Regions from separate parts of the Arthrobacter sp. YAF34 genome, predicted to be linked through region 3. Evidence: riboswitches for the same ligand, from Rfam matches in the RefSeq annotation. Region 3 holds a riboswitch; each other region holds the start of a gene.
What was found. Region 3 has a riboswitch for cyclic di-AMP ahead of AB4Y72_RS07900 (NlpC/P60 family protein). Riboswitches for the same ligand answer to the same signal wherever they lie in the genome.
Positions count from the first base shown of each region.

Region 1 (7,803 bases), on a different contig from region 3:
CTGTGGACCACACCGTCGGAGAGATCGATCAAGGACACCCCCACCGCGTAGGCGCTGTTGGCCTGGATGATCTCGCCGATCTCTTCGTCCAGTTCGGGGCCGATGGCCCGAGCCGCGGCGGCAGGGACTTTAGCGGACTTGCTGGCGGCGACGGGAACTTTAGTGGACTTGCCGGCGGGGGCGGCCGGGGCACTGGAAGCCGGGACGGTGACGGCCTTGGGCGGCGCGGCCTTGGTTGTTGGCGGGTGCGTGGCTTTCGGCGAGGCCGGCCCGGTGTGGGTGACTGTCGGCGTCGGCGATGCCTTTACAGTCGTCGGTGACGCGGCGGGGGTGCCGGACGGTGTGGCCGCAGCGGCCGGCGGGTCAACCGGCAGCCCCGTCTGGACGCTCGCGTAGACGCCACCGGCAATAACGAGGGCAACCGCGACGCCGGCCGCCGTCAGATAGTGCGGCCGGAACCACCGCAAACGCCTCGTAAGGGACTCTGGCCCGGGCTTCGATCCGGCGTCGGCCCGATGCCCGCCGGTGGCGTAGTGTCGTGGCGGCTTAGTCATCAGGATCTCGCCAGGGCAGGTGTTCGCAAAGGTTCGCCGGCATCATTCTTCCCCCCGAAAGGTGACTTACCGCGGTGTGGTTATGAAGTTCCTGCATTCTTTACCCCCGCGATCCGCGGCGCAAGGGCAGGACCTTGGGAAAAACTGGGCTCGGCCGGTCAACCCGCGGCGCCGGAAATCCCCGTTCACGTCCCCCGACTCCCGTGTCGGACGGATCTCGCCGCGGCGTAGTCTGGAGCCACTCGAGACTACGTCAGGAGCCGTGATGCGGAAGATCATCCTCGCCATGCAGGTGTCCCTCGACGGGTTTTTCGAGGGCCCGGACCGCGACCTGAGCTGGCATATGGTCGACGACGAGCTGCACCGGCACTTCAACGACCAGCTCGGCGCCATGGGTGCCTTCTTGGACGGCCGGGTGACGTATGAGCTGATGGCGGGGTTCTGGCCGACGGCGGATGAGAATCCCGCCAGCAGCGGCCCGGTGGCCGAGTTCGCCCGGATCTGGAGGGAGATGCCCAAGATCGTCTACTCCCGGACGCTGACGACGGCGGACTGGAACACCGCCGTCGTCCGGGACGTGGTGGCCGAGGAGGTTCTGGAGCTGAAGTCCCAGCCGGGCGGGGACCTCGCCCTCGGCGGGGCCGACCTTGCCGACACGTTCCGGCGGCTCGGCTTGATTGACGAATATTGGCTGTACGTCCATCCGGTGCTTGTCGGCCGGGGACGGCCCCTGTTTAAGCCTGCGGACAGCCAGGCCCAGCTCCGCCTCGTGGAAACGCGCGCCTTCGGCAACGGCGTAGTGCTGCTGCGCTTCGCCGCGTAGCCGGCGCGCACCGGGAGTCACCCCGGCGCGGCAGTTCTTAAGCGTTTCTTAAGAGCCAGGCGGAAGACTGGGACGCGGTGCCGATCCGGGTGCCCCTGTCCCGAGTCGGAGGATCCCATGACTGGACCCGCCCCTGTTGAACGCGATACAGCACCTAGCCACTCCCCCATGCGCCCCGGCGCCACGCGTCCCGTTGCGGACCCCCGGGTGTGGTCCCTCCCCCAGGCCCGCCACTGGGTACTGCTGGGCGTCCTGCTGTCCGCGGCCGTCCTGGCCCTGGGTCTGACGGCGCAGGCGACCCCGGGCTTCAGCGCGGCCGAGCTCGGCGTCGACCAGGACCTCAGCCAGCATCACGCCGCCGCACTAACCGCCGTCGCGATGGTGCTGAACGTGGTGTTTGGGCCGGTGGCCGGCGTCGCACTGATCGGCGCCGTGGCTCTCTATATCTGGCTGTTCCGCGGCGGCCTGGTCAAGGCGCTAGGGTTCGGCCTCGTGGCAGTGTCCGGCTGGGTGGCCAGCGAATTCTTCAAGATCATCGTGGCCCGCCAGCGGCCCAACCCGGCCCTGCTGTTCGATCCCCTGTCTCCGGAGACGGGCTCCAACAGCTTCCCGAGCGGCCATGTCTCCTTTGCCGTCGCCCTCGGATTCGCGCTGTACTTCCTGGCCCGGGGAACCCGCTGGGCCAAGGTCACGGCCGTGGGAGCTGCGGCGATGGCGCTGGTCGTGGCGTGGTCACGGCTGTACATCGGCGTGCACTACCCCACCGACGTCACGGCGTCGTTCCTCGCTGCCAGCGCGGCCGTGGTCATGGTCACCGGGCTGTGGAATCTTGTCACGCCGCGGATTGCCAGCCGGGTCGCTGCCCGGTCCACCATCCGGTCGCCGGGCTCTGAAAGGAACTAAGGTTGCACACCCTGGACATTTCAATGTTCCTTCCGGCCGCGCCGGCCGCCGGAACACCGTCGCTGCTGGACCCGGCAAGCCTGCTCACAGGTCTGGGCCCGGCCGCCTTGGGCGTCGTCGCGGTCATGGTCTTCATCGAATCCGGCGTCCTCTTCCCTTTCCTGCCGGGAGACTCGCTGCTGTTCACCGCCGGCCTCCTGCATCAACAGCTGCAGCTGACGCTGCCGGTGCTGATCGGCGTCGTCACCGCGGCCGCCATCGCCGGGGACCAGATCGGCTACATGCTGGGGCGCACCTTTGGCCGGCGATGGTTCAAGGACGATGCCCGCATCCTCAAGACGGCGCACCTGACCACCACGGAGGAATTCTTCCGGCGGCACGGCGGCGCCGCCGTCGTACTGGCCCGCTTCGTGCCGATGGTGAGGACTTTTGCCCCGCTCAGTGCCGGGATCGCGCGCTATGAGTACAAGTACTTCGCTCTCTGGAACGTCGTCGGCGCCCTGGCCTGGGCAGCCTCAGTCACCCTTCTGGGTACCTGGCTGGGACACTTCGACATCATCGCCAAGAACATCGATGTCATTGCCGTGGTCATGGTCCTCGTCTCGGTAGTGCCTGGGCTGGTGCAGCTCCTTCGGCGCCGCCGGAATGCCCGCAGCGCCGCCGCAGCAACGGACGACGCCAGCGACACGGAGGAGGCAACGGGCGACGGACTCCGGCGTCGGGAAATGGCCGCGGAAGAATAGGTGCCATGACAACCGCTGACCGTCCGTCCCTGCTGCTCGTCGAGGACGATGCCGTCCTGGGACCGCTCATCGCCGAGCTCCTGGATCCGGATTACCGGGTCAGGCTGGTCACCGACGGCCAGGACGGCCTGCACCTGGGGCTGACCGAGACGTGGGACGTGATGGTGATCGACCGCGGGCTGCCCGTCATGGACGGCATCTCCCTCATCGCCGCATTACGTTCCAAGGGCGTTCCCACGCCCATCCTGATCCTGACCGCGCTCGGCGATGCCAGCGAGAAAGTCCGGGGCCTCGACGCCGGTGCCAACGACTACGTCACCAAGCCGTTCGACGCCGACGAGCTCGCAGCACGCCTGCGCGCCCTGACGCGCACCTTTGCCCCGGCCACGGCGTCGGTGACGATCGGGGACTGGGAACTCGACCCCTCGCGGCGCTCCGTCCGCTCGGTCTACGGGCACACGGTGCAGCTGACCGCGAAGGAGGGCCAACTCCTGTCGGCCCTCGCCGCGGAGCCTGACCGGGTCTTCACCCGGGATGAGCTCCTCGCGGCGCACTTCCATGCCTCCGACCAGCCCGGCGTCATCGACACCTATGTCCACCACCTGCGCCGCAAAATCTCCAAGGCCGTCATCCGCACAGTTCACGGCGTGGGCTACCAGATCGGTGACGCCCATGAGTAACGGCGGGACCCCGCACGAAAATCCGGACCAAGTCACACTGCGCAAGGCCTCGCTCAAGGTCGCCCTGCGGATCAGCGCCGCGTGCGCCGTCATGGTCCTCGGGCTCCTCGCAGCCACAGCCCTCTACCTCGTGAATCAACTCGCCCATCCGGAAGTGCCGGGCCCGGCAGCGTCCGGGACGGCCTACGCCTACCTGGATGCCAAGGATGTGCTCGAGGCCATGGTCATAGCCGGGATCGCGGGGATCGTCTTGGCAGGTCTCGTCGGGTGGCTCAGCGCGCGCAGCGCCATCCGCCCCCTCGGCGACGCCTTAGCCCGGCAACGGCGCTTCGTTCAGGACGCCAGCCACGAACTGCGCACGCCGCTGACCATCCTCGACACCCGGATCCAGCTGGCCCAGCGCAACATCGAGCCCGGCTCCCGGCAGGGAAAGGACCTGGCCCGGATCCGCGAGGACGCCGCGACGCTGACCGGGATTGTCAACGAGCTGCTCCTCGCGGCAACCACTGACGCACCGGACCGTTCGGCAGCGCCTACCGACCTCGCCGACACCGCCGCCGAGGTCGCCGAAAGCCTTCAGCTGGTGGCGGACCAGCGGGACGTGCGCCTCGAGTTCTCCGCCGACGCCCGGCCGCTGGCACGGATCGACGCGAATGCGCTGCGCCGTGCAGTGCTGGCCCTGGCGGACAACGCCCTGGCCCACACTCCTGCGGGCGGCCGCATCGGCATCACGACGTCGGTGGAGCAGAGCCACGCGGTTATTGCCGTGGCGGACACCGGGGCAGGAATCACCGGCGTGGATCAGGCGCGGATCTTTGACCGCTTCGTGCGGACTTCCGGAACCGGCGGAGCGCCGGGACAACGGAGCTTTGGCATCGGACTGGCGCTGGTCCGGGAAATCGCCGTCGCTGCCGGCGGCGCAGTCGAGGTGGCATCAACCGGCCCCGAGGGGACCGTCATGAAAATGAGGCTCCCGCTGGCCGGGACCGGGAAGCCCTGAAGATTCCTGGCGCCGGGTCTCCCGGACAGGGAAAAGACCGGCGATCGCTTGCCCCCAAGGGAAATCGATCGCCGGTCTTTCCGGACTATTCGGCCCCGCCGGCTAGAACCGGGAGGGACCGCTCGGCTTAGGCCCGGACGAAGGTCACGCCGCCGGTGGCGGTGAGCCAGGACAGCGGGTGGACGATCGTCTGGTTGGTGCCGTTCATGCCGCCGCTGATGACCTGGCCGTGGCCGGCGTAGATGCCAACGTGCCCGGACTGAACCACCATGTCCCCCGGCTGGGGGGTCGCCACAACGGTACCGAGGCCAAGGAAGTCACGCGGGGCGATGTCGCCGACCGGCTTGCCCGCCGCGCCCAGGGCCTTCTCCACCATTGCGGTGCAGTCCTGGGTGATGCCCAGCTGGCTGTAGGCGGCAGAGAGCATGACGGCGTTGCGGCCGGCGGCGGGCGCCGCGGCCGGGGCAGCCGGGGCGGCCTGCACCTGCACCGTGGCCTTGGGTGCGGCGGCAGGTGCCGCCGCGGGCGCCGCAGGTGCTGCCACTGGAGCGGCGGGGGCTGCTGCGGGAGCCGCGGCCACGGGCTTGGGCTGTTCGATGACTGGTGCCGCGACGGTGGCTACTGCGGGGCGGGCATAGCTGATCTTGACGCTTGAGTCTGCGCTGACCGGCGCGCTGACCAGCGACTTGACGTCCACGTTGGACGCCGGGGCGGAGTCACGCTGCGCGGGCGCGGCGGCAGCGTTGGCAGCCATGCCGCTGGTGAGGACCAGGCCGGACGCGGCGGTGACGACGGCGGCATGGCGCGCAAAAGTACTGATTGAAGTCATGAATGTAGCCTCTCCCAATGCCTGCGAGGTGAGCTGTCGGATTCGGATGGGAGTCACCCGGCCGCACTCTAGGGGCCCGTCGTTGCGGGCGCTGTGCGGCTTCACCCCAAGACCTGCGGAACAGCCAGGCCAAAAGTGGTTTCCCCGTCTCTGCCGGTCGTTGATGCGAGTTACCCCCGGGCCGCGGCAGAGTTAGGCAATCGGCTGGGGAGCGCCCGTATCGGAGACAACAGGCACTTATCCAACGTAACGCGATCCGCACCCCAATGTCACATTCAGGTAACGGCAGAAACGGCCCCATCCGTCAAATGCGCAGAGGACGGCGCGGCTTTTCGAACATAGGATGATGCCATCACCACCACCCTCGAAGCGGAGGCCCGAATTGAACAGCCACTGTGTCGCCATCTGCCAGTTGAGCAACCAGCCCCAGGAGGATTTCGACGTCAACACCGAACTGCTGATCCTGGACGGCGCGGACGTCCATGTGTCCACCTGGGACGCGGAACCACGGGACGGCGGCTTCGATGAGCACGTCCTGAACGACAGGGTGGACGCGCTCGGGTTCATGGTGATCAATGACTGGGCCTTCCTCGACGGCAAGGCCTACGCGGTGGTGGAGCGGCGGACCGCGCTTTAGCCGCGCGGCACAGGAGGCGCGTTACACGGTGGACGGGACTAGTCTCATTCCATGATCAAGGTTTCGACGGCCGGGCACATCCCGGCCACGGGGGCCGCCCCGGTGAGCCAGCGGCCTGCCCGCCGCGGCGAGCCGTGACATTTCTCACCCTGGCGCTGATCGCCGCCGTCGCTCTGGCCGGCCCGCTGCTGGCCCTGCCGGTGCGCTGGCGGCTGCCGGTGGTGCTGGGCGAACTGCTGGCCGGCATCGTGATCGGGCGGTCGGGCTTTGGCCTGGTAAACCCGGCCGATCCGACGTTCAGCCTGCTGGCCAACATCGGGTTCGCGCTGATGATGTTTGTGGCCGGAACCCATGTTCCCGTGCGGGATCCGCAGATCCGCTCCGGTCTCGGCAAAGGCGCCCGCAGGGCCGCGGCGTCCACAGCGGCCGCGGTGGCTGTCGGAACGGGCATCGGCCTGCTCTTCGGGACCGGACATGCGCCCCTGTACGTCGTGCTGCTGGCGTCTTCCTCAGCCGCACTGGTCCTCCCGATCGTCGATTCGCTGCGCCTCGGCGGACCCGACGTCATTTCGATGACAGCGCAGGTCGCGATCGCCGACATAGCCTGCATTGTGGCGCTGCCGCTCCTGGTGGATCCGCCCCACGCGGGCCGGGCGGCCTTGACCGTGATCACCGTGGCGGGCTGCGCCGTGGTTCTCTACATCGTGCTGAGATGGCTCGAGAACACGGGCATCCGCCAACGCGTGCACCGGCTCTCGGAAAACCGCAAGTTTGCCCTGGAGCTGAGGTTCCAACTGGTCGTGCTCTTTGCCCTGGCCGGTGTGGCGACTTTCGGCAATGTGTCCGTGATGTTGGCGGGTTTCTCCTTCGGCCTGGTGGTGGCTGCAGTCGGCGAGCCGAGGCGGTTGGCCCGCCAACTGTTCGCCCTCAGCGACGGCTTCCTGAGCCCGCTGTTCTTCGTCTGGCTGGGCGCCTCCCTCACGCTCAAGGACCTGGCCGGGCATCCGGACATGATTGGCCTCGGCGCGGCGCTGGGAGTCGGGACCCTGCTGACGCACTCCGGTTTGGCATTCCTGGGGCTCCCCCTGCCGCTCGGCGTGTTGTCGGCGGCCCAACTCGGCGTGCCGGTGGCAGCGGCAAGCATCGGCACGCAGCTTGATGTCCTGCTCCCCGGCGAGGCAGCGGCCCTGCTCATGGGCGCCCTGATCACGATTGCGGCGAGCGCGGCGGCCGGGTCCCGGGCAGCCAAGAGGTTCGCGCTCCCCGCGCACGTCAACGGGAAATCCGGCGGGACCGGCAGCGCCGTCGGCCAAGGCGACCCAGGCAATCCGGGCGAACCAAAGGGCTGACCGGGAGCGCGGGCAGTCCCCGCCGGTTCGTCAGCCTCGGACCGACGCGAACCGCAGCTCCGGTCTTTTCTTTGCCATCTCCGCCAGGACCCGGGAAACCGCCTCCCGGACCACTGCGCCGTCAGAGTCGGGCGTGGGCGTTTCGGACGGCTCGTGCTGCACGGAGCCGGCGTGTCGGACGAAGGTGTCCCAGTCCCCCGCGCCGGCGCGCAGGGCCAGCAGCGGCGAGAGCAGCGCGGCCCGGCGCAGCCACGGATCGGGTTCGCGCACCCACCGTTCCAGCAC
Region 1 covers NZ_JBFRCV010000018.1:11,593-19,395, forward strand. The annotation lists gene AB4Y72_RS18225 (serine hydrolase) at 1-554, opposite strand, end outside; gene AB4Y72_RS18230 (dihydrofolate reductase family protein) at 820-1,377, shown strand; gene AB4Y72_RS18235 (phosphatase PAP2 family protein) at 1,495-2,280, shown strand; gene AB4Y72_RS18240 (VTT domain-containing protein) at 2,304-3,023, shown strand; gene AB4Y72_RS18245 (response regulator transcription factor) at 3,029-3,703, shown strand; gene AB4Y72_RS18250 (sensor histidine kinase) at 3,696-4,703, shown strand; gene AB4Y72_RS18255 (hypothetical protein) at 4,831-5,532, opposite strand; cyclic di-AMP (ydaO/yuaA leader) riboswitch at 5,537-5,741, opposite strand; gene AB4Y72_RS18260 (hypothetical protein) at 5,945-6,169, shown strand; gene AB4Y72_RS18265 (cation:proton antiporter) at 6,304-7,518, shown strand; gene AB4Y72_RS18270 (DNA alkylation repair protein) at 7,549-7,803, opposite strand, start outside.
Region 1: it holds a riboswitch for cyclic di-AMP, as region 3 does, so the genes downstream of both, AB4Y72_RS18255 (hypothetical protein) here and AB4Y72_RS07900 (NlpC/P60 family protein) in region 3, are expected to answer to the same signal.

Region 2 (7,803 bases), on a different contig from region 3:
GCGGCCGAACTCGGCCGGATGGAGCTGGCCGAGACGCGCGGCATTGTCCCGGTGCCGGGCGCAGTGGAACTGCTGGCGGTCCTCCCGCCGGATGCCGTCGCTGGTGACGAGTGCTTCCCGGGACCTGGCGGAGGTCCGGATGGCTGCCGCGGGCATCGGCGTGCCGGCGGCCTCGGTCACGTCCGAGGACGTGGCCCGGGGCAAGCCGCACCCTGAGGGATACCTTCGGGCGGCCGCCCTGCTGGGGGTGCACCCGGACGACGCGCTGGTGTTCGAGGACGCCCCGGCGGGCATCGCCGCGGGCCTCGCCGCCGGTATCCGGACCGTCGCGGTCGGGCCCAATGCCGGCGACCTACCGGACGGTGTGCACCACATTCCCGACTACTCCGGGCTCTCCGTCAGCACGCACCTCACCCGCGCCGGGCTCCGGACCCTCTCCCTCAGCTTCTAGGTTGACGATCGCGCCGCTGTGTGTGTGGGGCGGCCGCGGCGGAGAGCGAGTAGGACTCAGCGTAGGGGCAGGTGTTTCGCCGGAGCGCGGTCCCAGGGTGCCAGTCATGGCCGTCTACGCCCCCAGCTTGTAGACGGTGGCGTTGCCCACGGTCTGGGCCTGATAGTTGGCCGCGACCCAGGTGGCGACCTCGGAGTTGCCGCCGCGGCCCCCGCCCATGCCGCCCATACCGCCGCCGGAAATGAAGTAGCCGATCTCGCCGCGGTCCACCATCGCCTGGAACTGTGCGAGCGTGGGGTAGGGGTCGCCGCCATTCCAGCCGCCGAGCGCGATCACGCTGGTGCCCGTGGCGAGTTCCAGGCTGGCGGCCTGGGTGGCGCCGGAGACAATCGCGGACCACTTGGCGTTGGAAGACTTCAGCAGCGCTGTCAGCTCGGCCGAGGCCGTTGCTTCGCCCGGTCCGCTGGGTCCGCCTCCTGAGGAGGCGCCGGACGTGCCGGCGTTCGCGCGGTCGCCGAATGCCCTGCCTGCCGCCCCGAACCCGCCGCCCATCGCCGACGCGGTGGGCCCGGACGTGGGGATCGAACCGGAGTGCGGCTGGGCCGCCGTCGCCAACGTCCACGCGGTGCTGCCGAGTCCGCCGGCCAGCAGGGAGAGAACCACGACGCCGGCGGTGGCGGCCTTGCGGAGCCGCGCCGGAACCGCCGACAGGGTGTTCGCGCCGGCCACGAGCGGGAGCAGCAGCGCCGCGGCGGCCAGGAGGCCCAGGACCACGGTGAGCACCCGGAGCCCGGGGAGCCAGGACGGGTCGCGGCCCAGGAGCGCGGCGGACCAGACCGAGGTGGCGAGCACCGTCACGGCCAGGACAGTCCGCGCCGGCCAGTAGGCGCGGCCCCGCCACAGTTCCACGGACCCGATGCCGGACAGGGCTGCGACCGCGGGGGCCAGCGCCACGGCGTAGTACGGATGCACGGTGCCGCTCATGAAGCTGAAGATCCCGGCCGTGACCACCAGCCAGCCGCCCCACAGCAGGAGCGCCGCCCGGGTTTTCGAGGTCCTCGCCTCGCGCCTGGTGAACCACAGGCCGGCGGCCAGCAGGATCAGGGCCGCCGGCAGGAACCAGGACACCTCGCCGCCGAAGCTGGTGCCGAACATCCGGGTGATCCCGGCCGCGCCGCCGAAGCCGACGTTACCGTTGCCGCCCGGGCCTCCGATGCCGCCCATGGTGCCTCCGGCGGGCATGCCTCCGCCGGACCCCGTGATGCGGCCCAGGCCGTTGTAGCCGAACGTGAGTTCCAGGAAGCTGTTGGTCTCCGAGCCGGCCATGTACGGCCGGGCCGAGGCCGGGGTCAGCTGGAACAGGACGATGTAGCTTCCGGCCACGACGGCGATCCCTCCGGCGGCGGCCAGCAGGTGCAGGAGCCGGCGGCCCAGGGTGGTGGGGGCCGCCCACAGGTAGGCCAGGGCAAGCCCGGGCACAATCAGGAAACCCTGCAGCATCTTGGTCAGGAACGCCAGGCCGATCACCGCGCCGGCCGCGGCGAGCCATGTCCAGCCGGCCTTCTCGACGGCGCGGGTGGTGAGGTAGGCCGCCAGCACCAGGCACAGGGTGAGCATGGCGTCGGGGTTGTTGAACCGGAACATGAGGGCGGCCACGGGGGTCAGCGCCAGGGCGCCGCCGGCCAGCAGGCCAGCCGCCGGCCCGGACACCCGCTTGACGGTCAGGTAGAGAAGCCCGACGGCGGCTACCCCCATGAGTGCCTGGGGAATGAGCATGCTCAACGCCGAGAAGCCGAAGAGCCGCCCCGCGAGGGCAGGGATCCACAGGGCGGCGGGCGGCTTGTCCACCGTGATGGCGTTCCCGGCGTCGAGCGATCCGAAGAGCAGCGCGGTCCAGTCCTTGGTCCCTGCCTGGATCGCCGCGGCGTAGAAGGAGTTGCCGTAGCCCGTGGCTTCCAGGTTCCACAGGTACAACACCGCGGTGGCCACTAACAGCAGAGCTGCCGAGGGCCGCACCCACCGCGGCTGCGGTCCGAAGAGCAGCCGTTCCCGGCGGTTCAGGATTGTGGGCGGCCGGGATGCGGGCGCCCCGAATGCCGTCCCGGACGAATCACGGACTGCCGGCGGGCTGCCGGCGGGGGAGTCAGCCTGGGCTCCGGCGGTGGGGCTGATGGTTGAGGTCATTTACTTGGCCGTTTCTGTGCGGGGGAGAGATGCGTCGGGGGCGCCGGACGCCGGAGCAGTGTCGGCGGGCCGGCCGCGGAAGACCACCAGCCGGAAGAGCAGGAATTTGACGGCCGTAGCGGCCAGATTGGCGGCCGTGACGGTGACGAGTTCCAGCCAGCGGTCCGGGGTTCCGGCCGAAGCGCCGTGGACCAGGGTGAGCGCGCCCGAGGTCAGGGCCAGTCCGATGCCGAAGACCAGCAGTCCCTCGAAGTGGTGCCGGGCCGCCTGGCTGCTGCCCTGGATGCCGAAGGTGAAGCGCCGGTTGGCCGCGGTGTTGGCCACGGCGGTGGTGAGCAACGCGAGGAAATTTGCCAGTTGCGGGTCCATGATTCCGCGGCAGAGCAGGAAGATCAGCAGGTACGCGAGCGTGGAGGCCACCCCGATGCTGCCGAAGCGGACGAGCTGTCCGAACAGGCTTCCCCCGGCGCTTTGCTCCTGGGCCCGTGAGGAGGCGGGAAGTGGACCGCGTGCCAGGGCGGCGCGCAGTTCTGGGACGGGGATCCGGCCGGAGACAAGATCCCTGCTCAGCCGTGCCATGCCGCGCAGATCCGCGAGGGCCGTCTGGACGATGTCCACGCTGGAATCCGGATCGTCGGTCCAGTCCACCGGGACTTCGTGGACGCGCAGGCCGCACTTTTCGGCCAGGACCAGCAGCTCGGTGTCGAAGAACCAGGCGTTGTCCAGGGTGTGGGGGAGCAGCTGCCGGGCTACGTCCGCCCGGATGGCCTTGAAGCCGCACTGGGCGTCGCTGAAGTGCGCGCCCAGGAGGGACTGCAGCATGAAGTTATAGCTGCGCGAGATGAATTCCCGTTTGGGTCCGCGGACCACGCGTGAGTTGCGGGTCAGCCGGGTCCCGATCGCCAGGTCGGAGTGCCCTGAAATGAGCGGGGCAAGGAGGGGCCCGAGTGCCGCCAGATCGGTGGAAAGGTCAACATCCATGTACGCCAGGACCGGCGACGGCGAGGCGAGCCACACTTTGCGGAGCGTGTTGCCGCGGCCTTTTTCAGCCATGTGGACCACGGTCACCTCGCGGAGCTCGCGGGCTACGCGTTCGGCCGTCTTGAGAGTTCCATCGGTGCTGGCGTTGTCAGCCACCGTGATCCGGAACGGGTGCGGGAAGGAACCGAGAAGGTAGGCGTGGAGCCTGCGCAGGCAGGCTTCGAGGTCCCGTTCCTCGTTGAACACCGGGATGGTGACGTCCAGCACCGGTATGGCGGTTCGCGTGTCGATGGCGTTTCGCCGGCTACGCGGGCCGGCGACGGCCGCGGCGGACGGTCCCGGGGCGGGCGCGTCGGCCAAAGCGAGTCCGGACGGCGAGGGCCCGGAGTGTGTGGCGGGTGCAGCCGGGCCGGCCGGCGTCTCCGCGGAGTGGGGCTGGGTTCCTGGGGCCTGGTCTGTGAACGTCATGGCTCAACTGTCCCGTCGCCCCATATGAGGGCTTTAGGGTCAAGCTGTGCGGGTGCTGTGGAAGTCCGGCCGATCCGGCCCGGTGATTCCAGAGTTACTGGAGCGGCTGTCCGGGGACGGTTGACCAGTGATGCCCCGCGCACGAGAATGCGAACCATGAGTGACCGCCGCGGCCTTTCCGGGCCGGCTCCGTTCACCGTCGTCGATTCGGGTCCGAATGGAGCTAACCCGAGATCGGCCCGCGGATCATCGAGGACGGGGACACGGTGGTGCTCGACGAGACGGAAGGCTGGCGCCGTGCGGAGACTGATCTACGGCATGAATCTGACCCTGGACGGCTACATCGCCGCGGCCGGCGACGACATCGGCTGGAGCGAGCCGAGCGATGAACTGTTCCAGTGGTGGCTCGACCAGGAGCGGGCTAGCAGCCTGTCGCTGTACGGCCGCAAGCTCTGGGAGACCATGAGCTCCTTCTGGCCGACCGGCGACCAGCAGCCCAACGCCACCCCGGCGGAGATCGAGTTCGCGCGGAACTGGCGGGACACGCCGAAGGTGGTGTTCTCCTCGACGATCGACAAGGTCGACTGGAACGCCCGCCTGGTCACCGGCGACGCGATCGCCGAGATCACCCGGCTCAAGGCCGGCGACGGCGGCACGATGAGCATCGGCGGCGCAACGCTCGCCGGGGCGGCTATGCGGGCCGGGCTGATCGACGAATACGTGCTAGTCACCCATCCGGTCCTGGTGGGCGGCGGCACTCCGTTCTTCACCTCGCTGGACAGCTGGGTGAACCTGAACCAGGTGGAGACGCGGACGCTTCCCGGCGGCGTGGTCATCACCAGGTACGAGACGAGGCGCTGAGCGCGATTCCTCCGCGCGGTCGGGGGAGGTCCATCTTCGGTTAAACAGTCACGCACAGAAGGCCCCGGATCCATGTGGATCCTGGGCCTTCTGGGAGGGGCTGGCTGATGCCGGCTTAGTACCAGTTGTGCGCGTAGTGGAAGTCCAGAGCGCCGCAGGGGGAGCCGTACCGCGTTTTGACGTAGTTCAGGCCCCAATTGATCTGGGTCCGGTAGTTGGTCATGTAGTCGGCCCCGGCGCTCGCCATTTTCGAGGCGGGCAGCGACTGGACCACGCCGTAGGCGCCGCTGCTGGCGTTCGTGGCGGTGGTCTTCCAGTCCGATTCCTTGGTCCAGAGCTTCTGCAGGCACTGCATCTGCCCCGGTGCCCAGCCATAGCTGCCCAGTCGGGCCGCGGCGTAGGCCTGCGCGCCGGAGGGGTCGTCGACGGCGACCGGTGCCGCCGCGGGGACCGGCGCCGCTGCGTGGACAGGTGCCGCCGGACGGGCGGGCGCCGCGGGGCTGGCCTTTGCCGGTGCGGCTGCGTGAGCGGCCGGCGCCGGTGCTGCGGCCGGCTTGGCCTCCGGAGCCTTGGACACCACGGCGCTGTTCGGCGGCGTCGTGGACCCAGTCACCTGGATGCGTTCGAAGTTGAGCTTGGCCAGCGGGTCCACGCTCGTGACGGATTCGGCGCCCGCAACATTGGCGGTGTGGGCGCCGGGCTCTGCCGCCTGGCTGGCAGCGCCGCCCCCCACCAGCAGTGCGCCGGCGACCGTGACGATGGCCGCACGGTGGCCGGTGATGCCGAGCCCGGCGGCCAGCCGGGACAGGGCGGACGCCTGCTTGGCCGGTTCGGCGCGGTGGCGGGACCTGGCGGCGTGGGAATGCGAAACGCCCTCAGGGCGCGTTTGTACGTTGAGTTCAGTCATGATTGCCTCTCAACGCCTGCGGAGTTAGCTGTCGGGTTCGGATGAGGTCATCCGGCCGCACGGAAAGTCACGTGTCGGCTTCACCCCAAGGGCGCGTGTGTGCAGAATGCCCGGGAACTCTGGGTCCCCCGCCTCTGCCTGGTCAATCGGAATCCGGGAAGCGGCAGAGTTTGGCGTCCATCCGGATGTGCGGCACCGATGGCAGCGCACTCCCAAAACGCTACAGGACCTCGACGCTTAAGTCACATTTGGGTAACAGCAGTCACATCGGCGGGGTGTCGCCTTGCGCCCGATGTACCGGCGCTCCGGGGGCGGCGGGCGCTGCCGTGGGCGGCTAGGCCGACGGCGGAGCCGCCGGCAGCCGTACGGCGAACTCCGTCCGCCCGGGCCGCGAGGTGACCTCGACGGTGCCCCCGTGGGCATGCACGATCGACTGGACGATGGACAAGCCCAACCCGCTCGTTCCCTCGGAGGTTGGCGCGGCACCGCTGCCCGCCCCGCTCTGGTTGCCGGAAACGGCGGCGGAAGCACTGCCCGCGCGGGGCCTGGCAGCGGAGCCGGCCCGGGCCCCCGCCGTCGCGACCGCGGGCTGCGCGGTGACCGCCGGATTGGAACGCGAGGCGTCGGCCCGGGCAAAGCGGGCGAAGACACGCCCGATGAATTCGGGGGCGATGCCGCTGCCGTTATCCGTCACGGTGACCACGGCGCTGCCGTCAGCCGAACGCATGACGCCCGTGACCACCGTGGTCCCGGGTTCCGTGTGCTTGCGCGCATTGGACAGGAGGTTGGCCAGGACCTGGTGAAGCTGGCTCGCATCACCGCGGACCACCACGGGCTCGTCCGGGAGTTCCAGCTGCCAGATGCGGTCCGGGGCCATGACTTTCTCATCGCTCACCGTTTCGACGGCCAGCTGGGTGAGGTCGACGTCGGCGATCTTGAGCGGTTGCCCCTCGTCCAGTCGGGCCAGCAGCAGCAGGTCCTCCACGAGCGTGGTCATCCGCTCGGACTGGCTTTGCACGCGGGCGAGGGATTTCTCGCCGTCGGGCGTGAAATGCTCGGTCATCCGCATCAGCTCCGTGTAGCCGCGGATGGCCGTGAGCGGGGTGCGGAGTTCGTGCGAGGCGTCGGCGACGAACTGCCGCACCTTCATCTCGCTCTCCTGCCGCGCCTCGAGCGCATTGGAGACGTTGTCCAGCATCTTGTTCAGCGCGTAGCCCACGCTGCCCACTTCCGTTCCGGGATGGGCCGCCGACGCCGGGACGCGCACCCCGAGTGCCACCTCCCCGGCGTCCAGCGGGAGGCGGGAGACCTTGGTGGCAACCTCGGAGAGCTGTTCCAGCGGCTTCATGGTCCGCCGGATCAGGGCCGTTCCGGCGAGGCCGATCAGCACGAGCCCGCCGGCGGACACCACCACCATGGTCCAGACGAGCGAGGCCAGGGTGCTTTCCTTTTCGGCCAGGGGAAGTCCCGTGACGATCACGTCGCCGTACGGTGCGCGCACGGCCGTGAGCCGGTACGCGCCGGCCGAGAGAGTCCGGTCCACGGGCACGGCGTTCGGGGAGAGCGCCAACAGGACCGCGTTGTCGGCGCGGGAGAGGCTCTCGAGGGTTGCGTCCCCGGCCAGGAATCCGGCGCTGCTGACCTCGCCGTCCTCCAGCCGGGCATTGAGCATCCCGACGCCCTGCCCCCGGGCATCAAGGGGGTCGCGGCGGCCGCCGGAGTTGCCGGGTCCAGGCCGGCCGAACTCGACCGAGCGGTGGGAAGCGCTGCTGAGCTGGTCATCGAGCTGCCGGGTGAGGAAAAGGTCCATGGAGGCGTAGCTGAACAGTCCTACGGCGCCGCAGATCGCCACGAGCAGTGCCATGGCGACGAGGACGAGTCGGGTGCGCAAATGCCATGTGGAGGGGTTGCGCCAATCCCGCCCGGGGGCGCGGATTACGCCGGAAAGGGA
Region 2 covers NZ_JBFRCV010000006.1:161,450-169,252, forward strand. The annotation lists partial or broken gene AB4Y72_RS09600 (HAD-IA family hydrolase) at 1-451, shown strand, start outside; gene AB4Y72_RS09605 (glycosyltransferase family 39 protein) at 566-2,635, opposite strand; gene AB4Y72_RS09610 (glycosyltransferase) at 2,636-4,084, opposite strand; gene AB4Y72_RS09615 (dihydrofolate reductase family protein) at 4,382-4,945, shown strand; gene AB4Y72_RS09620 (hypothetical protein) at 5,061-5,852, opposite strand; cyclic di-AMP (ydaO/yuaA leader) riboswitch at 5,852-6,021, opposite strand; gene AB4Y72_RS09625 (HAMP domain-containing sensor histidine kinase) at 6,187-7,803, opposite strand, start outside.
Region 2: it holds a riboswitch for cyclic di-AMP, as region 3 does, so the genes downstream of both, AB4Y72_RS09620 (hypothetical protein) here and AB4Y72_RS07900 (NlpC/P60 family protein) in region 3, are expected to answer to the same signal.

Region 3 (7,803 bases):
CTGGCCGCAGCCGGTCTGATCCTCACAGTGACGGTTCCCGTCACTAGCCCGGTCATGGCTAATACGGGCGCATCGGGCGCACTTTCCGCCGCGGTGCAGCCGGATGTCACGGCTGCCGCCGCGGCGAAAGTCGATTTCAGCCGGACCGCCATCGCCACCAAGGGCGACCCGGACGGCAAGCTGAAACAGTTACTCAGTGCCCAGTCCGTCGGCAGCATCACCCGCGCGGCATCGAAGGGCACCTTGGGCCCACCCCTGGACCAGATGATCACTGCCTCGCCGTTCGGCTACCGTGTCAGCCCCATCACCGGCGTTGTGGGCGAGTTTCACCGCGGCCAGGATTTCGTCGCCCAGTGCGGCACCCAGGTCCACGCGGCAGCCAGCGGCACCGTGACCTTCAACGGATGGCACCCCTACGGCGGCGGAAACCGTGTGGTCATCGATCACGGCAACGGCCTGGAGACCACCTACAACCACCTGTCCTCGTCCTTGGTCACGGTGGGCCAGAAGGTCTCCCGCGGCGACGTCATTGCCCTGAGCGGGACCACCGGCGCCTCCACGGGCTGCCACCTCCACTTTGAAGTCATGGTCAACGGCAACGTCGTTGATCCGCTCGGCTGGCTCTAAATAGACGATGGACCTCTCTCGCATCCATGTGACACGCCGTGATCTGAATGTGACATTGAGGCCGGACTCCTGTAGGGTTTGAAGCACGCCAACTTTTCCGAAGTTGGCGCTCTTGAGTGGATTGCCTAGCTCTGCCACCGCTCAAGGTCCGTTCGCATTACATCGTCTGGCAGGGGCGGGGGAACCAATTTTGGCCTTCGAAAGAAGGCCTAGGGGTTAAGTCGCAAAGCTTCTCAGGAAGCGGAGCGGCCGGGTGACTCCCATCCGAATCCGACAGCTCACCTCGTAGGCATTGGGAGAGGCTACTTTCGTGTCTTCACGCCACAATGCTGCGCGTCTGCGCACTGGCGCGGCTCTTACGAGCCCGCTGGAATCCATATCACGTGCCGCCCTTGCCGGCGCCCGGATTGGATCACGTTCCGCACGCTCGTTTTCTATCGAGCCCGGACAGCATGCAGTTCCCGCTTTTGGCGCGTCTTCGCAGTACACCCTTCGCTAAGTAACCCATTTCGGGGCGATCCGGCGTACCCCCAAGATGCCGGAGCGTCCTCAGCCCGCGCCCGAAAACGCGCGGTCCAAGGATCACGAAAGAGAGAACTTAATGACTACTCGTGCAACCATTGCACGGCACCGCGCCGAGGTCACCAAGACCAACTCGCTGGCTGTTATTGCCAAGGCAGTCGGCGACAACGCCGGCGGCATGGGCCGTCAGGCCGCGGTTATCGCCGCAGCTTCCGGTCTGGTTTTGACCAGCGGAATCGCAGCCAACGCTGCTGAGACCAATGTTCAGCGCGAATCCACCTCCGCTTCGGCCCTGGAAGTCCAGTCGTCCGCACCGGCGACGATTTCGGCTGCGTCCAGCATCGCGATCTCTTACGAGAAGCCTGCTGTGACCACGTCACCGGCTCCCGCCGTCGCGGCTCCGGTCGCGGCTCCCAAGCCTGTCGTGAAGGTCCAGGATGCGACGGCTCCCCAGGCCGGCGGCGCCCAGGTTGGCGCCACCGCCGCGGTTGCCGCCCCGGCCGCAACCGGTGTTGCCAGCGGCATGGGCGCGACCATCGCAGCCGCCGCCTACGCCCAGATCGGCGTGTCGCAGGACTGCACCATGCTCGCCACCAACGCCCTGGCCGCGGCCGGCATCCACTACCACGGCTGGCCGGCTGGTTACCTGTCCCTCGGCCGCACGGTGAGCGCCGCCGAAGCTCGTCCCGGTGACCTCGCCTACTACCAGAACGGCGGAGTCGGCATGGCCCACATCGCGGTTTACGTCGGCAACGGCATGGCCGTCCACGGCGGCTGGAACGGTGGCACCACCGCGCTGTACAGCGTGAACATCGGCTCCGGCCCGGTCTTCATCCGCGTCGGCGGCTAGGCTCACACCCCCGCACTTCGAAGGACCCCTGCCTCTTGAGGCCGGGGTCCTTTGGGTTAAGCGCGAGGCAATTTCTGCGTCAGTTACCGGGCCAGCGAAAAAATATTCGGTGATCCGGCAGTTGAGTGTTTACTCTTGTCTTGTCGATCCATAGCCCGACCATGCACAGGGCAGCCGGCCCTCGTGCCCCTGGCGGGTGCGGCCGTGAAGAGGTATGCGGATGCGCACTCTCGTTCTGAATGCTGGATATGAACCGCTGGCGGTAGTGACCTTCCGCCGGGCGCTCGTCCTTGTCCTGACCGGAAAGGCCAGCGTCGTGGCCGAAGGAGACGATCCCGTCGTCGGCCCCCAGGACGTTCTGGGACGACCATCCGTGATCCTCCTTAACCGCTACATCCGGCCGCGATACAACACGACGACGGCGGTCAGCCGCCGCGGGGTGCTTCGCCGCGACGCGCACCGCTGCGCGTACTGCGGCAAGGCCGCCCACACGATCGACCACGTCCAGCCCAAATCGCGGGGCGGCGCTGATTCCTGGGAGAATCTGGTCGCGGCCTGCCTGCGCTGCAACAACGCCAAAGGCGACCACACCCCGGCGGAGATGGGCTGGAAGGTCGGGTTTGTTCCGGGGCCGCCGAAGGGCACCATCTGGCAGATCAAGGAGCTCGAGAAGCCGACGCCTGCCTGGGATCCGTTCCTGCTCCCGGAGTCGGCCGCCTGAACCAGTTGCCGGGCCGTCCCGCTGCGTGAGGACTGAACCGCGGGCACCCCCGGCGGTCCCGGCCGGGCAGGATTCGCCGGCAGCCCGCGCCGCGATAGTCTGAATCGGTGCAGTTCGATGCCATTATTCTCGCCGGGGGCAGATCGTCCCGCCTTGGCGGCGTGCCCAAGTCCGGGTTGATTTTCGACGGCGCCACCCTCCTTGAGCGATCACTGCGCGCCGCGGACGCGGCCGGGCACATCGTCGTCGTCGGGCCCGACCCCGGTGACCTGCCCAGCGGCGTCCTGAGCTGCCGGGAAGAGCCGCGCTTTGCAGGGCCGGCCGCCGCGATCGCCGCAGGTTTGGGCGCGTTGGCCGCGAGCCGGGCCGGTCGCCCTGGAGCCGCCGCCGCGCCGCCTTTTGTCCTCGTCCTCGCCTGCGACATGCCGCGGGCGGCCGCGGCCGTAAGCGCCCTGCGCGAAGCGGTGGCCGCTGTGCCGGGCGCTGACCGGGGCGGGGACCGCACCGACGGCGTCATGGCCGTCGCGTCCGACGGCCGAAAGCAGCCCCTCGTGGCACTTTATAGCACGGCCGCGCTACAACGATGCGCGTCGGACGCCGCGCGCCGGGGAAGTCTGGAAAACGCCTCGGTGTTCGCCCTTCTTGCTAGGCTGGACGTGCGTGAAGTTAGCGTTCCCCCCGGTTCCACGGATGATGTTGACACGTGGGGCGACGCTGCGGCACTCGGGGTGTCCGGTGTGATCCCGAACCCAGGCCCGGGCTCCGGTCCGGAACTCCCCAGCTGAACTCGACCATGGAGGCAAACGGTGAAAAGCCAGGATGAAATGCTGGAAGACTGGTGCCGTGCCCTGCTCCAGGCGCTGGAGCTGGACAATGTTGAGATTGACGTGAACGAGGTGCTGGCCCTCGCAGGCGTGGCCGCCCATTCGGTGGTCCGTCCGGCGGCGCCGCTGACCACGTTCATTGCCGGCTTTGCCGCCGGCCTGGCCTCGGGCTCTGGTCAGAGCACGGACGTCGCATCCATGCAGGCCGCCATGGCCGTAGCGCGCCGGTTCGCCACGGACTACGCAGCCGCCGAAGCCCCCGGGGCATGACGCCGGCGCTCCCGGACGACGGCGGACCGGCCTCCGCAGGCGGGGACAGGCCCACGGCCCCTCTTGTTGCTGCAGGCCCGGAGACGGCAGGCGCGGATCCGGCAGGCACGCTCACAGCAGGCGCGGAGACGGCGGATTCAGACATAGCGGGCCAGGTCCCGGCTGACCAGAACACGGCGGTGGTGCAGCACCGGCATCTGGCCCACACGTGGCAGGAAGCCCGGCAGCTCGCCTTCGACTGTGCCGTTCCGATCCCGGCCGCCCCCGTCCCGCTCCGGCAGGCCCTGGGCCGGACGCTGGCGGCCGACGTCGTTGCCCTGCAGGACATGCCCCACTATGCCTCCTCTGCCATGGATGGGTGGGCGGTCAACGGCAGCGGTCCCTGGATCCTGGCCGAACCCAGCCAGCGGCTGGTGCCGCATCAGGCAAGTCCGATTGTCACCGGCGGCCTCATTCCGGTCGGGGCCAAGGCTGTGCTGCGCAGTGAAAGCGGCGTTATCGACACGGACGAGGACGGCCTGCCCGTCCTGAGACTGGGCGGCAGCGCGAAGCCGGGGGACCCGCGTAACGGCGAGCACATCAGGAAAGCAGGGGAGGAGGCAGCCGACGGGGACATCCTGATCAAGCGCGGCACCGTCCTGAATCCGGCGCACCTGGCCCTCGCCGCTTTGGCCGGAACCGACGCTCTCGCGGTGCTCGGCAAGGCCGTGGTGCGGCTCGTCTTCACCGGCTCGGAGGTCGTGGCGTCCGGGATGCCGGCACCCGGGAAGGTCCGTGACACGTTCGGTCCCCAACTGGCAGCCGTGGTGGGGATGCTCGGCGGGATCTGCACCGAAGAAGTGAAAATCGGCGACTCCTACGCCGAATGGCTCGCCGCGCTCGAGGACACGGAGCCCGTCCTGGCAGCCGCCGGGGAGAGCCTGCCTGCCGACGTCGTCATCACCACCGGCGGCACGGGCCGCTCCGGAACAGATCACCTGCGGCGTTCGGTCGCCGAACTGGGCGGACGCCTGCTGATCGACGGGATCGCGATGCGGCCGGGCCACCCCGCCGTGCTGGCCGAACTGCCGGACGGACGGTACATCCTCGGCCTGCCGGGAAACCCGCTCGCGGCCATGATGGCGCTGTCCACCATCGGAGCTCCGCTCCTGGCCGCCCTGGGGCACCGGCCCATGCCGCCGCTCGGCGAGGTGCCCTGCGGTTCGACGATTGACGCTGATCCCGGCCGGACGCGGCTCATGCCCTACCGGCTTCTCTACGGCATGGCATCGCCGGCGCAGCACTCAGGATCGGGGATGATGCGGGGCCTGGCCGCCGCCGACGGCGTGCTGGTGGTTCCGCCCCACGGTGTGCAGCTGGGGGAGCTGGTCCGCGCCTTCGCGCTCCCGTGGGGGCCGCCGCTCCCGGACCCGGCGGCGGCATCGCCCGAGCCAAAGCCTGCCGCGAAGCGCACGGCCAGGAAACCGGCAGCCAATGACGGGCCGGTGGACTGGAGTGCCCTCCTGGGCTGAAAATCGCCGGAGACCCGGCCCGTACACGGCCCGTATCCTGCCGGTGCGGCCCGCCCCAGCCCGCCCGATGGGTCCGACCCCTCAGGCCTCCGGATCGGCACCGCGGTCGGAGCCGCGGGTCGGACCCACAGCCCTTTGGCGCGCTGGCTTCAGCGTCGGGCGCTTGCAATGATGGAACCAGTCAGAGAATTAACACAACCGCACACTATGTTGCTTAGGAGTACCGGATGGGCCGTGTGACACAGCGCCGCAAGGTGCACAAAATCGTCCTGGACGGTTCCCCGCAGGCCCTCGAGTTCCCGGTCCGGCACCGGGAAGACGTCCTGGCCGTCGAGGAACCGCTGGAAGTCCGGCTCGGAAGCATGCAGTTCTCTGTCACGATGCGAACGCCGGGCAACGACTTCGACCTCGTCGCGGGATTCCTGGTCTCGGAGGGGATCATTTGGACCCCCGAGCAGCTGGTCTCGCTCCGGTTCTGCGCCGGCGAGGACGCCGACGGCGTGCAGACCTTCAACGTCGTGGAGGCCCAGCTCCGTCCCGACGTCGTCCGGCCGGAGATTGGACGCAACGTCTTTACCTCCAGTTCCTGCGGCATTTGCGGGACGGACTCCATTGAGGCCGTGAGCAAATCCTCGCACTTCAGCCCGGCCGGGGATCCGTTGACCGTCCCCGTGGAAACGTTGGCGGCCCTCCCGGACGCGCTCCGGTCCGCCCAGGACGTCTTTGACGTCACCGGCGGCGTGCATGCCGCCGGCCTCTTCAGGATCGCCGACGACGGCTCGGCCGAGCTGCTGTGCCTCAGGGAAGACGTCGGACGACACAACGCCGTGGACAAAGTGGTGGGCTGGGCGCTCCGCGAGGGACTGCTGCCGCTCCGGGGGACCGTGCTGCAGGTATCCGGCCGGGCCTCGTTTGAACTCGTCCAAAAGGCATCCCTTGCCGGAATCCCGGTGCTCGCCGCTGTGAGCGCACCCTCGAGCCTGGCCGTCGAGCTCGCCGAGGCCAGCGGGATGACCCTGGCCGGGTTCAGCCGCCGGACCAGCTTGAACGTCTACGCCGGCCAGCACCGCGTGGCGTTTCCCGCTCCCGCCCCGGCGCCCGCGGCGGGCGCGGCCGTCTAGACCGGCCCCTCCGACCGGAGGTGTGGCTGGCCAGTGGCCTGGCCGGCCGGCGGCAACACTTGGCCTGAAGGGTGCCCGCGACGTAAGTTTTATCCATCGATTGGAACCGATCGGTCCCCGGCGCGGAAGAGGATCACATTGCACGACGACCGCCGTCTTACGGAAGTCCGGCTGGACCGCTTTCTGCGTGACCGCATCGACCCCGCGGTGTACCCGCGCACTCTGCCGCTGACGCTGAGCAGCTGGGACGCGCCGGACGAGCCCGTGCCGGCGTTGGAGGCGTTGCGGCACGAGTTCACGCCGCAGGAACACGGCGCGGCCTGGGGCCGGCCGTGGAGCACCAAGTGGCTCCGGCTACAGGGCGAGGTGCCGGAAGCCTGGGGCACGGCGGACGGCATGTCGGTGGAAGTCCTTGTGGACCTGGGGTTCAGCGGCGACCTCCCGGGATTCCAGTGCGAAGGCATCGCCTGGCGGTCCGACGGGACCATCATCAAGGCGATCTCGCCACGGAACCAATACATTCCGCTCAAGCTCCTGGGCGGCGGCATGGCCGTCGATTTCTACGTCGAAGCCGCGGCCAACCCGGACCTGTCGCAGAACTGGACCTTCGCAGCCACCCCCTACGGTGACAAGGCGACCTCGGGCAGCGAGCCGAAATACCGCCTCGGCCGAATCGCCATCGCCGAGCGCAACCAGACGGTCTGGGAGCTGCAGCAGGACATTCTGGCCCTGAGCGGGCTCATGCACGAACTTCCCATGGACCTGCCCCGCCGCCATGAGCTCCTGCGGGCGCTCGAACGCATGCTGGACATCATGGACCCGGACGACGTCGCCGGAACCGCGGAAGCCGGACGGGCCGCCTTGGCCGAGGCCCTGTCCCGGCCGGCCTATGCCTCGGCCCATCAGCTCGTAGCCACGGGGCATGCCCATATCGATTCAGCATGGCTGTGGCCCGTGCGGGAAACCATCCGCAAGTGCGCCCGGACGTTCTCAAACGTCGTCGCGCTCATGGACGAGCACCCCGACTTCGTCTTCTCATGCTCCTCGGCCCAGCAGCTCGCATGGATGAAGGAGTACTACCCGGAGCTCTTCGCGCGCATCCGGGACAAGGTCCGCGGCGGCCAGTTCGTTCCGGTCGGCGGGATGTGGGTCGAATCGGACTCCAACATGCCCGGCGGCGAGGCCATGGCGCGGCAGTTCCTTGAGGGCAAGAGCTTCTTCCTGGCCGAGTTCGGCGTGGATTGCCAGGAGGCATGGCTCCCGGACACCTTCGGGTATTCCGCCGCCCTGCCGCAGATCATCAAGGCAGCAGGCAGCCGCTGGTTCCTGACCCAGAAGATCTCGTGGAACCAGGTCA
Region 3 covers NZ_JBFRCV010000005.1:93,913-101,715, forward strand. The annotation lists gene AB4Y72_RS07895 (M23 family metallopeptidase) at 1-627, shown strand, start outside; cyclic di-AMP (ydaO/yuaA leader) riboswitch at 764-933, shown strand; gene AB4Y72_RS07900 (NlpC/P60 family protein) at 1,229-1,999, shown strand; gene AB4Y72_RS07905 (HNH endonuclease) at 2,220-2,720, shown strand; gene mobA (molybdenum cofactor guanylyltransferase) at 2,828-3,505, shown strand; gene AB4Y72_RS07915 (DUF6457 domain-containing protein) at 3,527-3,814, shown strand; gene AB4Y72_RS07920 (molybdopterin molybdotransferase MoeA) at 3,811-5,325, shown strand; gene fdhD (formate dehydrogenase accessory sulfurtransferase FdhD) at 5,553-6,446, shown strand; gene AB4Y72_RS07930 (alpha-mannosidase) at 6,585-7,803, shown strand, end outside.